One region of the Streptacidiphilus jeojiensis genome, then DNA from elsewhere that is predicted to be linked to it. Evidence: riboswitches for the same ligand, from Rfam matches in the RefSeq annotation. Region 1 holds a riboswitch; each other region holds the start of a gene.
What was found. A riboswitch is a leader RNA that binds a small molecule or an ion and turns the genes downstream of it on or off. The one in region 1 is predicted to bind ZMP and ZTP.
Positions count from the first base shown of each region.

Region 1 (5,346 bases):
GGTCACGGCGGTCGACGGTGAAGCTTCGCGAACTGCCGTCCGCGCGGGTGACGGTGAAGCTGATCGGGCTGCCGGTCATGCGCTGGCCGAGCCAGTAGCCGATTGCGCCGACGGCGGCGCTGAGCACGGGAGCGCTCGCGGTGACCAGTTCGACCGCGGCGGCAAGACCGCCGAGTGCGCCGGGCGGCGGTGGCTCCTCGACCAGTCGGATGGCACGCCCCAGCCGTCCGTCCATGCCCAGCCAGGCGGCGAGGGACCGGTGCAGTTCGCCGGCTTCTTCCTTCGGTCCGTCGAAGGTGAGAGTGACGTGGGTCATGGGGTCCTTCCGTCGGTGAATCCCGGGGGCGGCTGTGGCAGTCCGTATTCGGAGGCGATACCGGGCGGCACGGTGGCGGGTGCCGTAGTGGCTCCGGCGGGCGCGCTGACGGTGAACAGCGGCAGGTGCCCACTGGTCCCAGTGGGCAGCCGGAAGACGGCCGAGGCTTCGGGCACGCCGACCCGGTCCGCCAGCATCCGCTCGAACTCACCGAAAGCGTAGGGGAATTCCTGCTGGCGGGTTCGGGGCAGCCACTCGTCGTGCAGATGGGTGAACGCATACCAGGCGGCCCGGCGTTCCTCCAGGTCCTGAACGGGCCGCACGACCGCACGCGACCCCTCCTGGCCGGGTCCGCCGAACGCCGCGGCCAGCAGGTACGCGGCCTGGGCAGCGGACTGATCGGTGGCCTGGTCCGCACAGGCCAGGGTGGCGCGGAGGCGGTACGCGCATTCGGTCGACGCCACATGTCGGAGCCGGGAGTAGCGGGCGACGGCCTGCTGGGCGAACGGCAGGGCCGCCTCCTGTCGGCCGATGGCGGGGTTGAACCGGCCGGGCCGCTCCAGCGCCGAGTACTCGGTGATCAGCCGGTCCAGCATCGCCGCGTCCTGATGGCGCCAAGGCATCGGTTCGAGGCGGATCCCGAGAGTGAACATCCCGTTGATCCGGGTGAGTTCGGTCCACAACGGCTCCCAGGAGATGGGCTCGGCGGCCAGCGCATCCACGTACAGGCCGTACGGGAAGGCCGCATCCGCGCGGGCGAGCCTGCTCCAGTGCACCCGGGGACGGATCTCGGTCGGCCGGGCCGACTCGGCCGGCTCGAAGGGCCGCAGGCAGGAGGTGAGCCGGGGCGTGTCGAGCGGGATGGCGCGGACCGATGAAGGCAGGCGGTCGAGGTGCTCGCGCAACCGGTACGCCGCGGTGCGGGCGGCCTCCGGCGTGGGTCCGTGGGCGCGGGCCAGCAGAGCGCAGTCAAGGCGGCCGTCGTGCCGCCCACTGGGACGGTAGCGCAGTTCCCAGCAGCGGCCGTCCGGGGCCCACGCGTCGGTGAGCCAGGCGCGCTCTCGCGCGACGGCTCGACGGCGGCGCTCCTCCTCCGGCAGACCGAGGGCCGAGGCGTTGCGGGCGATGGTGGGGTCCGGCTCCAGCCGGACCCCGGTGACGCACCACGCCGCCCCCGCCCACGACAGATCGACGAATCCGTCCTGGGCGGTGATCAACGCAGCCCGCCCTGCCCGTCCTGAGCTCCGTACGGTGGTGTCGGCGGCGTGACGGGGATCGGCGGGGCCCCCACCGAGCCGTACGGCCCGTACGCCTCGTACGGTGCCGGGGTGGGTCCCGGAATCCCACCGCCGTACGAGGGCTGCGGCTCCACCTGCGGATCGGGCCAGCCTCCGTCGCTGTCGGAGAGTGCCACGGCCAGTCCCTCCCTGCAGGCGATGTGCGCGGCCTCCCGCAGGGCACGGACGCGCTCGCTCCGCAGGATCTGCAACTCGATCGTGTTACGGCCCTGCAGACCCTGCACCATGTCGCGGATGTACTGGCCGATGAGCTGGTAGCCCCGACGCGATCGCCACATCATCCAGCCGAGGTACAGGCTGCTGCCGTAGGTGAAGACCGAGATGTAGACGACGTAGCTGCTCTCCCTGAGGATCAGCCGGCCGTCCTTCTCCTCGACCCCCACCGGAAAACCGCGTGTGCTCAGCACCTGGCGGATGCCGAGGTACGCCTGGTCGCGGCGGCCGTACCGCTCGGCCAGCAGCACTCGCCACTCGGCGATGTCCTCGGGCAAGCGGGAGAAGAGCAGGACAACCCAGAAGACGACCGTCGAGACGAGGCCGCAGAAGACCAGCCAGCCGAAGCCGACGGCCGAGCCCCCGATGAGGAGCAGTACCACTCCGAACAGGAAACCCGCCAGGTACAGGAGGAATGACACCAGGAAGCTCCGGAGCAGCAGAAGCTTCAGGAACTTGCTACTGACACTCTCGTTGAGGTGCATCTCGATCGGCTGGAACCGCAGGGTCTTGTCGAGATAGGCGGCGTTTCCGTCGCCGCCGCGCCAGCCTGGTAACGCATTGCTCTCAGCGATGAACATAAGGCGCCCCCCTCAATACTTCACCATCAATCAGGACAATAAGCTTGGCACAACATCGCACCGGATTCAGCGGAAATGTCGGAAGTCAACCCCGATCCCTCGGTGTCTGGTAAGGGGAGAGCGGCTCGGCCGGGCGCCTGGTTCGGCGAGGGCGGGATCGTCCTGGTCGTGCAGGGACCAGTGCAATCCGGCCATGACACGCCCGGCGGAGTCCGCGAACTGTGCGCGGCCCACGGCCTTGCTTGGATCTGACCTCGACCAGCTGACTTCGCCAATGGAATCAGGGTTGCGAAACCCAGTCTGAAATGCTGGCTTGAACTGGACTTATGCCGATCCGGCATAAGCGTGTGGCAAACGTGACGAAGGACGCCCCGGGAGGTCCGCCGGGGCGTCACCAGGAACCCCCCTCCTGGGATAGCCTGTCAGCGGTCTCTTGAAGTCAAGAGACCGATCAGGTGCTCCGACGTTCGAAAGAAGCTCCTGACCACCCAAAGGCACCAGCAGGAGACGTCAACCATGACCAGCACTCCCGTCAACGTCACCGTCACCGGCGCAGCCGGACAGATCGGCTACGCGCTGCTGTTCCGCATCGCCTCCGGCCACCTCCTCGGCCCCGACGTGCCGGTGAAGCTGCGTCTGCTGGAGATCCCGCAGGGCGTCAAGGCCGCCGAGGGCACCGCGATGGAGCTCGACGACTGCGCCTTCCCGCTGCTGGCCGGCATCGACATCTTCGACGACCCGAACAAGGGCTTCGAGGGCGCCAACGTCGGTCTGCTGGTGGGCGCCCGCCCGCGCACCGCCGGCATGGAGCGCGGTGACCTGCTCTCCGCCAACGGCGGCATCTTCGGCCCGCAGGGCAAGGCCATCAACGACAACGCCGCGGACGACATCCGGGTCCTGGTCGTCGGCAACCCGGCCAACACCAACGCGCTGATCGCCCAGCGCAACGCCCCGGACGTACCGGCGGACCGCTTCACCGCGATGACCCGCCTGGACCACAACCGCGCGGTGGCCCAGCTCTCCAAGAAGCTCGGCGTCTCGGTCTCCGAGATCAAGAAGCTGACGATCTGGGGCAACCACTCCGCCACCCAGTACCCCGACGTCTTCCACGCCGAGGTCAACGGCGAGAACGCGGCCAAGGCCATCTCGGACGACGCCTGGCTGTCGGACTTCTTCATCCCGACCGTGGCCAAGCGCGGCGCCGCCATCATCGACGCCCGCGGCGCCTCCTCGGCCGCCTCGGCCGCCAACGCCGCCATCGACCACGTCTTCACCTGGACCAACGGCACCGCCGAGGGCGACTGGACCTCGGCCGGTGTGGTCTCCGACGGCTCCTACGGCGTGCCCGAGGGCATCATCTCCTCCTTCCCGGTCACCGCGAAGGACGGCAGGTTCGAGATCGTCCAGGGCCTGGACATCAACGACTTCTCGCGGGCCCGGATCGACGCGTCGGTCGCCGAGCTCATCGAGGAGCGGGACGCGGTCGCGGGCCTCGGCCTGATCTAGTCACATCCCCTTCGCAACCGACAGCCCCCACCCGTTAGGGTGGGGGCTGTCGCGACTGGCGCACGTGGAAGCAACCACGAGGGAGCGACGGAGCACCGCCGCCGGAGTGCCGTACGCCTGGGCACCCGGGTCACCATTCGATGGACGACCCGGAGGACGCCGCATGAGCGCGTTGCAGAGCACGGACCCCGAGATCGCCGCCCTGGTCGCCGCCGAGGAGCGGCTGCAGGCCGACACGCTGCGACTGATCCCCAGTGAGAACTACGTCTCCGCCGCGGTGCTGGAAGCCTCCGGCACGGTGCTGCAGAACAAGTACTCCGAGGGCTACCCCGGCAAGCGCTACTACGAGGGCCAGCAGAACATCGACCAGGTCGAGACGCTGGCGATCGAGCGGGCCAAGGCGCTGTTCGGCGTGGAGCACGCCAATGTCCAGCCCTACTCCGGCTCGCCCGCCAACCTCGCCGTCTACCTGGCCTTCCTCAAGCCCGGCGACACCGTGCTGGGCATGGCGCTGCCGATGGGCGGCCACCTCACCCACGGCTGGGGCGTCTCCGCCACCGGCTCCTGGTTCCGCGGCGTGCAGTACGGGGTCCGCCGGGACGGCGACTCTGAGACGCGCGGGCGGACCGACCTGGACCAGGTGCGGGAGCTGGCGCTCAAGGAGCGGCCCAAGGTGATCTTCTGCGGGGGCACGGCGGTGCCGCGCACCATCGACTTCCCCGCGTTCGCGGAGATCGCCCGCGAGGTCGGCGCGGTGCTGGTCGCGGACATCGCGCACATCGCCGGGCTGGTCGCGGGCGGTGCCCACCCGTCGCCGGTCGGGTACGCGGACGTCATCTCCACCACCACCCACAAGACGCTGCGCGGGCCCCGGGGCGCGATGCTGATGTCCACCGAGGAGCACGCCCGGGCGCTGGACCGGGCGGTCTTCCCCGGGCTGCAGGGCGGGCCGCACAACCAGACCACCGCGGCCATCGCGGTCGCCCTGCGGGAGGCCTCCGGCGAGGAGTTCCGCGGGTACGCCCGACAGGTCGTCAGCAATGCGCGTGCGCTGGGGGAGGAGCTCGCCGCGAGGGGGTTCGACCTGGTCTCCGGCGGGACCGACAACCATCTGCTGCTGATCGACCTGAGCAGCAAGGGGGTGCCCGGCAAGGTGGCGGCCAAGGCGCTGGACCGGGCCGGGATCGTGGTCAACTACAACAGCGTGCCCTATGACACCAGGAAGCCGTTCGACCCGTCCGGCATCCGCATCGGGACTCCGTCGCTGACCTCGCGGGGGATCGGGGCGGACGCGATGCCGCAGGTGGCGGAGTGGATCGATCGGGTGGTGACGGGGGACGGGGAGGTCGTCACCAAGGTGCGGGCCGAGGTCGCTGAGCTGATGCGGGCGTATCCGGCCCCGGGGCTGTCGGCCCTCCGTCCGTAGCGGGTC
Region 1 covers NZ_JBEUKS010000002.1:554,518-559,863, forward strand. Annotated here, with positions in the region: gene ABUW04_RS08310 (effector-associated constant component EACC1) at 1-316, opposite strand, end outside; gene ABUW04_RS08315 (hypothetical protein) at 313-1,533, opposite strand; gene ABUW04_RS08320 (hypothetical protein) at 1,530-2,408, opposite strand; gene ABUW04_RS08325 (malate dehydrogenase) at 2,925-3,914, shown strand; ZMP/ZTP riboswitch at 3,956-4,044, shown strand; gene ABUW04_RS08330 (serine hydroxymethyltransferase) at 4,078-5,340, shown strand.

Region 2 (5,346 bases), on a different contig from region 1:
AACTCAGGGACAGCTACCGCGCCCTGCTGGAGGACGAGGGCACCATAGCCCCCCGGCGCGGCCGCCGCCTCGGCCTGATCCCGACCTCCCGCACCGCGCTCGCGGACCCGTCCGAACGCGACGGGCTGATCGCCCGGCTGTCGCTGCTCGCGACCGAGGACGAGCCCTTCGCGGCGCTGGCCCACCGGGCCGGCCTCACCCCGCTGCTGTTCCCGGGCCCCGAGCAGGAGGAGCTCCGTGAGTCGATCGCCGAGACCACCCGCTCCCTGAGCGAGGCACTGCCGGCAGCCGCGGACCCGGAGGTGCTCGCCGACCCGGACACCGCCGTCCGCACGGTGCTCCGCCAGGTCCGCGACGCGGTGGTGCAGCTGCGCACGGCCGGCCCGAAGAAGCGCGGCGGCTACGACTCGTTGTCGCACAACTCGCCGGGCGACTCCACCACCAGCATCGCCGGCCTCGGCGGCGGAGGCATCTGATCCGACGCCGACGGCGAGGGCGCGGCCACCAGGGGCCGCGCCCTCGCCGTCAACGGACCGAGGACTGGGAACTGCTGCTGACGGCTGGTCAGCCGACCATGTCCTCGAGTCGCTTGCCCTTGGTCTCCTTCACGAACTTGGCCACGAAGGGGATCGAGAGGGCGGCGAAGACCGTGTAGATGACGTAGGTCGTGGTGAGGTTCCAGCCCGCGAGGCTCGGGAAGGTCGCGGTGATCACCCAGTTGGCGATCCAGTTGGCTGCGGCGCCGACACCCAGCGCGGCGGCGCGGATCCGGTTCGGGAACATCTCGCCGAGCATGACCCAGACCACGACGCCCCAGGACATCGCGAAGAAGAAGACGAACGCGTGGGCGGCGATCAGCGCCACCATGCCCTGGCCGTGCGGCAGCGTCTCCCCGGACTTGGCCGAGAACGCCCAGGCCTCAAAGGCCAGCGAGACGGCCATGCCGGAGGAGCCGATCAGGGCGAGCGCCCGGCGTCCGATCCGGTCGACCAGGATCATCGCGACGACGGTACCGACGATGTTCACGATCGAGGTGGTGAACGAGTAGAGGAAGGACGAGCTCGGGTCGATGCCGACCGACTGCCACAGCGTGTTCGAGTAGTAGAAGGCGACGTTGATGCCGACCAGCTGCTGGAACACGGCCAGGCCGATGCCGACCCAGACGATCGGCTTGAAGCCGAAGCGGGCCCCGAGCAGGTCCTTGAAGGTGGACTGGTGCTCGGACTCCATGCCGGCGCGGATCTCGGCGACCCGGGCGTCCAGGTCCCGGCTCTCGCCCTCGACCTCGGCGATGACGGCCTTGGCGCGGTCGGTCTTGCCGACCGAGATCAGGAAGCGCGGGGACTCGGGGATGGCGAACGACAGCAGCCCGTAGACCACGGCCGGGACCACCATCACGCCGAGCATGACCTGCCAGGCCTCCAGGCCCAGCAGGTGGCCGCGGTCGTTGCCGCCGGCGGCGTTGAGCAGGCCCCAGTTGACGAGCTGGGAGATGGCGATGCCGATGACGATGGCTGCCTGCTGGAACGAGGCCAGCCGGCCGCGGTAGGCCGGCGGCGCGACCTCGGCTATGTAGGCGGGGCCGATGACGGAGGCCATGCCGATGCCGAAGCCGCCGATGACGCGCCACAGCGCGAGGTCCCACACGGCGAAGGAGAGCGCCGAGCCGACGGCGCTGACGGTGAACAGCACGGCGGCGATCTGCATGACGCGGATGCGCCCGATCCGGTCCGCGACCCGCCCGGCCACGGCGGCGCCGATGGCGCAGCCGATCAGCGCGATGGCGACGACCTGGGCCAGCTCGGCGGAGCCGATGCCGTACTTGCTCTGGATCGCACCGGTGGCGCCGTTGATGACGGAGCTGTCGTAGCCGAAGAGGAAGCCGCCCATGGCAGCGGCGGCGGTGATGAAGATGACGTGGCCCAGACTGTCGCCGGCGCTGCGAGGGGGCCTGGCGGACGTGGGCAGGGTGGTGCTGGTCACTGCGGTGCTCCTTGGCGTCCGGCATCCTCGCCGGACTTGAAGGCTGTGGCTTGAAGACTTTGGTCAACCAGCTGAGAATATGCCTTCAAGATGTGAAGTCAAAGTGACCTAAATTCGGGCAGGTGGGAGTACATGACACGTCACAAGTTGAACAAAACGCGCTCCGCCGCGTCCACCGTCTGTTCCAGCAGCACCGCGATCGTCATCGGGCCGACTCCGCCGGGGACCGGGGTGACCAGGGCGGCTCGTTCCATCGCGCCGGCGAAGTCGACGTCGCCCACGTTGCCGGGGTTGTAGCCGGCGTCGACGACGACGGCGCCGGGCTTGAGGTCGCGGCCCTTGATGAACTCGGGCCTGCCGACGGCGGCCACCACGATGTCGGCGGCGGCCAGGTGCGAGGCCAGGTCGACGGTCCGGGAGTGGCAGTAGGTGACGGTGGCGTCGCGGGCCAGCAGCAGCATGCCCATCGGCTTGCCCAGGATCGGGCTGCGGCCCACCACGACGGCCTGACGGCCGCTCAGTTCCACGCCGTGGGCGTCGAGGAGACGGATGATGCCGCCCGGGGTGCAGGAGGCGAAGCCGGGCTCGCCGAAGGCCATGGCGGCGAAGGAGTGCATGGTGACGCCGTCGACGTCCTTGGCCGGGGCGATGGCCTCGAAGGCGGCCCGCTCGTCGATGTGCGCGGGGACCGGGTGCTGCAGCAGGATGCCGTGCACGCCGGGGTCGTCGGAGAGCGCTCGCACCGCGGCGACCAGCTCCGCCGTCGTGGTCTCGGCGGGCAGCCGGACCAGGCGGGAGTCGATCCCCGCCTTGGCGGAGCGGTTGCGCTTCATGGTGACGTAGGTGACCGAGGCCGGGTCGTCGCCGACCAGGACGGTGGCGAGGGCGGGCCGGACGCCGTGCTCCTCGAACAGGGACTGCGCCCGCCGGGCGCAGCGTTCGACGATCTGCCGGGCGAGGGCGGTACCGGACATGAGCTGGGCGGACATGGGCGGATCCCGGTGCTGGAAGGGTGTGCCCAGGCGCGCGGCTTCGCTCCGAAGGCGGGTCGCTCCCCGGTGGTGGTCCACCCAAGCGCCAGTTACGGCCCGCCCGGGAAGCATAGGTCATCCGCCTCGCGGGCCCGGGGGCCTCACGCGATCCGGCGCGGCAGGTCGCTGACCCGCAGCGGGTGGTCGTGGTGGATCGGGCCGCTGTGGCTGCTGAGCGGCAGGCAGGTGCCGCCGCGGCGGTGGGCGACGATCTCGGCGGCGACGGCGACCGCCGTCTCCTCCGGGGTGCGGGCGCCGAGGTCCAGCCCGATGGGGGAGCGCAGCCGGTTCAGCTCGACCTCGGTCAGGCCGGCCTCGCGCAGCCGGTCCAGCCGCTCCAGGTGGGTGCGGCGCGACCCCATCGCGCCGACGAAGCCCAGCGGCAGCCGCAGCGCCCGCTCCAGCAGCGGGATGTCGAACTTGGCGTCGTGCGTCAGCACGCACAGCGCGGTGCGGCCGTCCACCCGTCCGGCGGCGACCTCGGCGTCCAGGTAGCGGTGCGGCCAGTCGACGACGACGGCGTCGGCGCTGGGGAAGCGGCGCTCGGTGGCGAAGACCGGCCGGGCGTCGCAGACGGTGACGTGGTAACCGAGGAAGCCGCCGATGCGGGCGACCGCCGCGGCGAAGTCGATGGCCCCGAAGACGATCATCCGGGGGGCGGGGACGTGCGACTCGACGAAGAAGGTGACGGTCCGTTCGGAGTCGGCATCGGTCTCCGCCGAGGTGGCGTCGGGGGTGCACGGCCGGCCGTCCAGGGCCAGGGTGAACTGCCCGGTGCGCCCGGCGTCCAGCATGGCCCGGCCGTGGGTGGCGGCGGCCCGTTCCAGCGCCGGGTACCGGCCGAGGGTGCCGTGGTGGGTGTCGCCGGTGACGGCCAGGGCGGAGCCGAGCAGGGCGGCCGGTCCGGCGACGGCGCGGACCAGGGCCACCGGGGTGCCCGAGTGGATGTGGGCGAGGGCGGCGTCCAGCCCCTCCGAGGCGCCGGGGACGACCGGCTGGACGAAGACGTCGATGATGCCGCCGCAGGTCAGACCGACGGCGAAGGCGTCCTCGTCCGAGAAGCCGAAGCGGTGCAGCTCCGGCTTCCCGGACGCGAGCGCGGACTGGCACAGCTCGTAGACCGCCCCCTCCACGCATCCCCCCGACACGCTGCCGACGGCCTCGCCGTCGCTGTCCACGGCCAGCGCCGCCCCGGGATCGCGCGGGGCGCTCCCGGAGACGGACACCACGGTGGCCACGGCGAAGGAGCGACCCGCTGCATGCCAGGCGTCGAGCTGCTCGGCGATGTCCTGCATGGGTGGCTCCTTCGGAACGTGGAGGGGGATGGGGGGAGGAGGGCCGGCTAGTGGATGCCGAGCCAGGCCTTCAGCGGGTGCAGGGCGAAGAAGACGACGAACACCAGCGAGAGCGACCACATCAGTACGCCGGGCTCGCGCCACTTGCCCGCGCCGGCCTTGATGACCACGTAGGAGATGACACCGGCGCCGACACCCGCGGTGATCGAGTAGGTGAACGGCATCAGCGCGATGGTGAGGAAGGCCGGGATGGCCACCTCCCGGTCGCCCCAGTCGATGTGGCGGGCCTGGGTGAGCATCATCGAGCCGATCACGACCAGGGCGGCCGCGGCGACCTGGCCCGGGACCATGCCCGCCAGCGGGGTGAAGAAGAGCATGAAGGCGAAGACCGCGCCGGTGACCACGCTGGCGAAGCCGGTCCTGGCGCCGTCGCCGACGCCGGTGGCGGACTCGATGAACACCGTCTGGCCCGAGGCGCCGGCCAGGCCGCCGATCGCGCCGCCGGCGCCGTCCACCAGCAGGGCCTTGGACAGTCCGGGCATCCGGCCCTGCTTGTCGGCCAGCCCGGCCTCGGTGCCGATGCCGATGATGGTGGCCATCGCGTCGAAGAAGCCGGCCAGGACCAGGGTGAAGACCGCGAAGCCCGCGCTCAGCGCGCCCATGCCGTGCGAGCCGAAGGCGCCGAACAGGTCGATGTGGCCGAAGAGCCCGAAGTTCGGGGCGGAGACCGGGTTGCCGGGCCACTTGGGCACGGACAGGCCCCAGGTGCTGGCCGGCAGGTTCAGCGCCGCCTGCAGGATCAGCGAGAGCACGGTGCCGATGGCGATGCCGATCAGGATCGCGCCGCGGACCTTGCGGACCTGGAGCACGAAGATCGACAGCAGCGTGATCGCGAAGATCAGCACCGGCCAGCCGGTCAGGTTGCCGATGGAGCCGAGCTGGACCGGGGTGTCGGAGTGCGCCGCGTCCGGGACGCGGGTCACGAATCCGGCGTTGACCAGGCCGATCAGTGCGATGAACAGCCCGATGCCGATGGT
Region 2 covers NZ_JBEUKS010000016.1:71,310-76,655, reverse strand. Annotated here, with positions in the region: gene ABUW04_RS33910 (GOLPH3/VPS74 family protein) at 1-476, shown strand, start outside; gene ABUW04_RS33905 (sugar porter family MFS transporter) at 565-1,983, opposite strand; gene ABUW04_RS33900 (bifunctional 5,10-methylenetetrahydrofolate dehydrogenase/5,10-methenyltetrahydrofolate cyclohydrolase) at 2,124-2,972, opposite strand; ZMP/ZTP riboswitch at 2,993-3,078, opposite strand; gene ABUW04_RS33895 (XdhC family protein) at 3,116-4,309, opposite strand; gene ABUW04_RS33890 (NCS2 family permease) at 4,357-5,346, opposite strand, start outside.
Region 2: it holds a riboswitch for ZMP and ZTP, as region 1 does, so the genes downstream of both, ABUW04_RS33900 (bifunctional 5,10-methylenetetrahydrofolate dehydrogenase/5,10-methenyltetrahydrofolate cyclohydrolase) here and ABUW04_RS08330 (serine hydroxymethyltransferase) in region 1, are expected to answer to the same signal.

Region 3 (5,346 bases), on a different contig from region 1:
ACCGTCGAGGTCGACCGGCCGATCCGGGACGCGATCTCCGTCATGGTCAGACCGCGTTCGCGCAGCGTCGCGATGCGCTTGCGCTCCAGCAGCGACAGGTAGCGGCCCGAGTGCTCGGTCTCCGGCATCCGCTCGGGTGGCAGACCTCCGTTCTCCGCCCGCCACCGGTAGCCGGTCTTCCTGCCGATTCCGACCAGCTTGCACGCCTCGACCGTGCCCACCCCCGACTGCAGCAGGCGCCAGTACTCGGCCTCCAGATCAAGTCGACGCTTGCGACCTCGTATGCCCATCAACACACCCATCATGATCACGGATGTTGCGACAAGCTTTAGAACCCAGGAATCACCTGGGGGTTAGTTTTGCGGAAGCAACGACACACCTACTTCCACGGCTGCTACTCGATCGGCGACGACACCCTCTGGGGCGTCAACCGACGCCGCAAGGGAGCCGCGAACAGCCTCGCCGCCCTCCGCTCGATCCGGGCCGCCCGCCCCGACGGCGCCCCGGTCTACGTGATCCTGGACAACCTCTCCGCCCACAACGGCAAGAAGATCCGCCGCTGGGCCCGAAACAACAACGTCCACCTGTGCTTCACACCGACCAACGCCTCCTGGGCCAACCCGATCGAAGCGCACTTTGGCCCTCTACGGCAGTTCACCCTCGCGAACTCCAGCCACCCGAACCATACGGTCCAGACCCGCGAGCTGCACGCCTACCTGCGTTGGCGCAACGCCAACGCCCGCCATCCCGACGTCCTGGCCGCCCAACGTAAGGAGCGCCCCGCATCCGTAGTGAGAAGGGCGTGCGGTGGGGCGGACGCCCGCTGGCGCTGGCGGCATGACCGGCGCAACGATGTGCGCGCTCCTGCGGGTAGCATCGTGTCCGGTCGCAACTGGCGAAGGTGGAGATCCACCGGGGAGCGGCCGATTTCCCGCGTGAGCGTCGACCGCCTGGGCGCCTGCGTCAGTGATGTCCCGCTGACACAGGAGGCTATGACGTGGATCTGCGCTATGGGATCAACCCGCAGCAGGAGGCGGCGACTACCGTGCCGGTGCAGCTCGGCCGATGGCCGGTCCGGGTGCTGCAGGGCAGCCCGTCCTACATCAACATGCTGGACGCACTCAACAGTTGGCAGCTGGCGCTGGAGGCGAGCCGGGTCCTGAACCGGCCGGCTGCTGCCTCCTTCAAGCACGTCTCGCCCGCCGGTGCGGCCGTGGCCGGCCCCGTCGATGACGTCACCGCCGAGCTCTACAGCATCGACCGCGACAGCGTCGGCGCGATCACCAGCGCATATCTGCGTGCTCGCGACGCCGATCCGAAGTCCTCCTACGGCGACTTCGCCGCGGTGTCGCACCCGGTCGACACCGAGCTCGCCGAACTGCTGTCCCGCGTGGTCTGCGACGGCGTCATCGCCCCCGGCTACGCTCCCGGCACCGTCACAACGCTCAGCAAGAAGAAGAACGGCCGCTTCCTGGTCATGGAAGCGGACCAAGCGTTCGCGCCCCCGCAGTACGAGACACGGGAGGTGTTCGGCCTGCGGCTGTCCCAGCGGCGCGACGAGGTGACGCTGTCCACCGCTCTGCTGGACAACGTCGTATGCGGCACGCTGCCGACCACGGCAGCCGAGGATCTCCTGCTGGGCCTGGCGGTCCTGCGCTACACGCAGTCCAACTCCGTGTGCTACCTGCGTGGTGGGGTGACTCTGGGGATCGGTGCCGGCCAGCAGTCTCGCGTGGACTGCACCCGCTTGGCCGGCGCGAAGACCGATACCTGGTGGCTGCGACGCCACCCGGCTGTCCGTGCACTCGCCTTCCAGCCGGACACCCGGCGCCAGGACCGAATCAACTGGCAGATCCGCTTCATCGAGGGCGACCTCACCCCGGACGAGAGCACACGCCTGTCGACAGCCCTGTCCGCACCCGCACCCGAGCTGACGGACGAGCAGCGCACGCAGTGGCTCGGGAGCCTGGCAGAGGTGGCATTCGTCTCGGACGGCGCGTTGCCGTTCCGCGACAACGTCGACCACGCCCACCAGCACGGCGTCGCCTACATCGCCGAACCGGGCGGATCAATCCGGTCCACGGAAGTCGAGGACGCCTGCCGCGAGCATCAGATCACCCTCACCCGCACCGGACTCAGGCTCTTCCACCACTGAGGACCAAGATCGAGCTCCCCACCCCACGCGGTGGGGAGCTCAAGACCATCCGCCTGGAAGCCCACAAGTCGGGTGTGTCGGCAACCCGGTGAACCATCCCGGTCAGAGCACTAGTCACCACCGCACTCCTGTCCCAGTACCGATCCACAGCGGAACCGGTGGAATCCACCGCCTGGATTCTGGTGCGCACCGTCGAGTCCGTGACTGTCGGCTACGTCCTGGCCCCCCGACCGTCGGCCGCGACACGATCACCAACGAACTCACCCGACTCATCGTGCGCCACCTCACTGAGTTCCTATCCGAGAATGATCGTTCAGCTGGGTAGACGATGGCGTCTGGCTGCGGAGCCGTCTTGCCGGGTGTCCACGGGGCCCAGGGCGTGAGCTGATCGACGCCAAAAGCGCGGGTCGGGGCGTCGTGACTGCCGCAACCGCGAGCCGGCTCACAAGCCAAGCGAAGGAATGACGCACCCGGTCGGTGGTCCGGTGCCCCGGGTTCTGCCGAGCTGCCTCACGACCGCCCCTGGGCCTGCCCAGCACTCGTTCAGGGAGAGGATTCGGCTGACGTTCTGTGCTACAACAGCAGCCGCATCCACGCTTCACCGCCTGGATGAGTTCCGGGATTCCGGCGGATTCCGGTTGGTGGCCACCGTCGCTGGGTGGTCGACCGCAGAGGGTACGGCCGGTACGAGCGGTGGTTTGAGCGGCCTCACCGTCCTGGCTGTGCCCCGCACCGCAGCTCTGACCTTGCTCAAGCCTCGTTTATCCACGCGGCGCAGGTGGCAGACCGACGCCAGGCCAGGATCTCAAGCCTGCTGGCGACGGGTCTCACGAGGAGGAACCGGTCATGGCTGGAGCGATTGAAGGACTGGCGCGAGGCTGGAACTCCCGGGCTGCATTCCGTCCACGAGGTTCCGCGGTCGAGCGCTTCCAGGGCAAGGCTCTGCTCGGGTTCGCACTGCTGTTCGTGGTGGCGCTGCTGGTCCTGCCGTCGAAGCGTGCCGTGATCGTGTTCGGTGGCACGGGCGTTGCCCTATTCGTAGTCCAGGGCACGGCGCTGCTGTTCACTGTGCCGCGCTGGTGGGACCGATGCGCGAACTGGCTGCACAACCGAGCGCCCAAGTGGGCCTACCTCCTGCTCATAGTGTCCTTCGGATGCGCACTCGTCCTGTCTTTGCTCGCCGAGGAACGCACCGACGCTGGGTTCCTGGCGATTTCATTGGCTGTTGCAGCGCGGACCGCTTCATCGTTGATGGAGCCGCAGTCGTACGCACTGGACGATCACCCCTACGCTGGGCGAATTCGCCGCGCTCTGATCGTCCACAGCGGATTCATGCTGCTCTTCGCCTTCGGAGCGGCGCTTGCGCTTCGCGCCGCGTTGACAACGGTCCCCATCAGCGTCTACCTCACGCTGGGCTTCTCTGCGGCCGCCTTCTTCTTCAACGTGCAACTCCGCGTCCGCAGGATCTGCAAGGAGGTCTGCAAGCACACTCAGGGTGTTCTCAACGGCCTGGCCTACCTGAACGGGGACGCAACGGCTCAGACATTCACCGACGCCATCACAGCGCTGGACTGGGCCTTGGAGACGCCGGTCGAGACCTTCTCGCAGGTTTGGGGCAAGCCGATCGTGCCGTTCGAGATCAGGGTTCAGTTGGTCGCCTGGCTCAAGCAGCGCGTCCTCGAAGGAACACCGGTCCGAGACTCGGCTGACCCGGAGTACCGGGCGTTGCTGGAAGTGGTGGCAGCGTGCAGGCGGTGGAACGGGTCCTGACGAGTGAGCACGCTGAACGAATTCAGTGCTGGCGGGGCAAGAGCCACGGCCGTGGAGCACGCTTCACGACAATGCATAAGGTGATCGGGCCGAGACAGCCAGTAGCGTCAAAGCCCCTTAGGTACGGCTCACTGGCCGCGCAAACGAATGCGTTTTCTACTATCGCGTACGCTGACCAGGTGGGCCGCGGTGAGGCGGTGAGCTGCGATGCAGCAGGAATACGCTGGCATGTCTGGTGCGTGGGCCACGTCTGGTGCGCCGTATGGCGGGCTGGGAGGCGAGCTCGGGCATCCGCGATTTCGGTTGCCCCCTGAGAAGCCGGTGAGTGTATGGGTTCTGCTGCGGTTGTCCCCGTCGTCGGGCGTCGATGGCGGCCAGTCCTCAGCGTCCTGCCGGTCGTAGTGCTGGCGGGGTCCACCGTGGCGGTGCTCCTCGCGCCGCCGACGTACCACTACGGACTGCTGCTGGCCGCAGTGCCGCTGCTGGCCGCCACTGTCTATTCGACCTACACCACCGCGGTGCTGGGGGCCCTGAGCCTGGTGGTGTACGTGCTGCTGCACTACGAGCGCACCGAGGCGCTGGACGTATGGTTGATCAAGGTGGGCCTGGTGGCCGGCTTCTCCATCGTGGGAGTCATGATCGCCCAGTCCCGAGCTCGCGAACAACGCCTCACCCGCGCCCGCGACGTGGCCCTGACCCTGCAGCGCGAGCTACTGCCCCAGCACATGGCCGCCGTACCCGCACTGCACATAGCCCACCGGTACGTGCCGGCCGACACCGCGGCCGGTGTCGGCGGCGACTGGTTCGACGTGATCCCACTCTCGGGCGGCCGCGTCGCCCTCGTGATCGGCGACGTCGTCGGACACGGCGTACACGCCGCCGCCCTCATGGGCCGCCTGCGCACTGCCGGGCAGACCCTCGCCGACCTCGACTCCTCACCGGCCGACCTGCTCGCTCACATGAACGACCTGCTGGTGCGTCTGGGCGAGGAGAACCCCGAACGCGAGCCGGGCGCAACCCTGCTCTACCTCGTCTACGACCCCGTCACCGGCAACTGCACCATGTCCGGCGCCGGCCACACACCTGCTGCATTCCGCTCCCCGGACGGCAAGGTCCGCTTCCCCGAACTCCCCTCCACGCCCCCGCTGGGCCTTACCGGGACGGTCTTCGCAGATACCGAGTACCTCCTGGAGCAGGGCACAGTCATCGCGCTATACACCGACGGACTCCTCGACCTGCGCAGCACCGACCCCGACGACGGCCTGAAGCAGCTCAGCAACGCCCTGGCGGACCCCACGGTCGGATCACTGGACGACATGTGTGAGCGGATCTTCGGCTCGCACCCCGACCACCCCCGAGACGACGACACCGCGCTCCTACTCGCGTGCACCCGCCGATTCGACCACACCCAGGTCGCCACC
Region 3 covers NZ_JBEUKS010000015.1:79,578-84,923, forward strand. Annotated here, with positions in the region: gene ABUW04_RS32940 (IS30 family transposase) at 1-305, opposite strand, end outside; partial or broken gene ABUW04_RS32945 (transposase) at 381-841, shown strand; ZMP/ZTP riboswitch at 879-963, shown strand; gene ABUW04_RS32950 (phosphoribosylaminoimidazolecarboxamide formyltransferase) at 998-2,155, shown strand; gene ABUW04_RS32955 (hypothetical protein) at 3,002-3,925, shown strand; gene ABUW04_RS32960 (ATP-binding SpoIIE family protein phosphatase) at 4,345-5,346, shown strand, end outside.
Region 3: it holds a riboswitch for ZMP and ZTP, as region 1 does, so the genes downstream of both, ABUW04_RS32950 (phosphoribosylaminoimidazolecarboxamide formyltransferase) here and ABUW04_RS08330 (serine hydroxymethyltransferase) in region 1, are expected to answer to the same signal.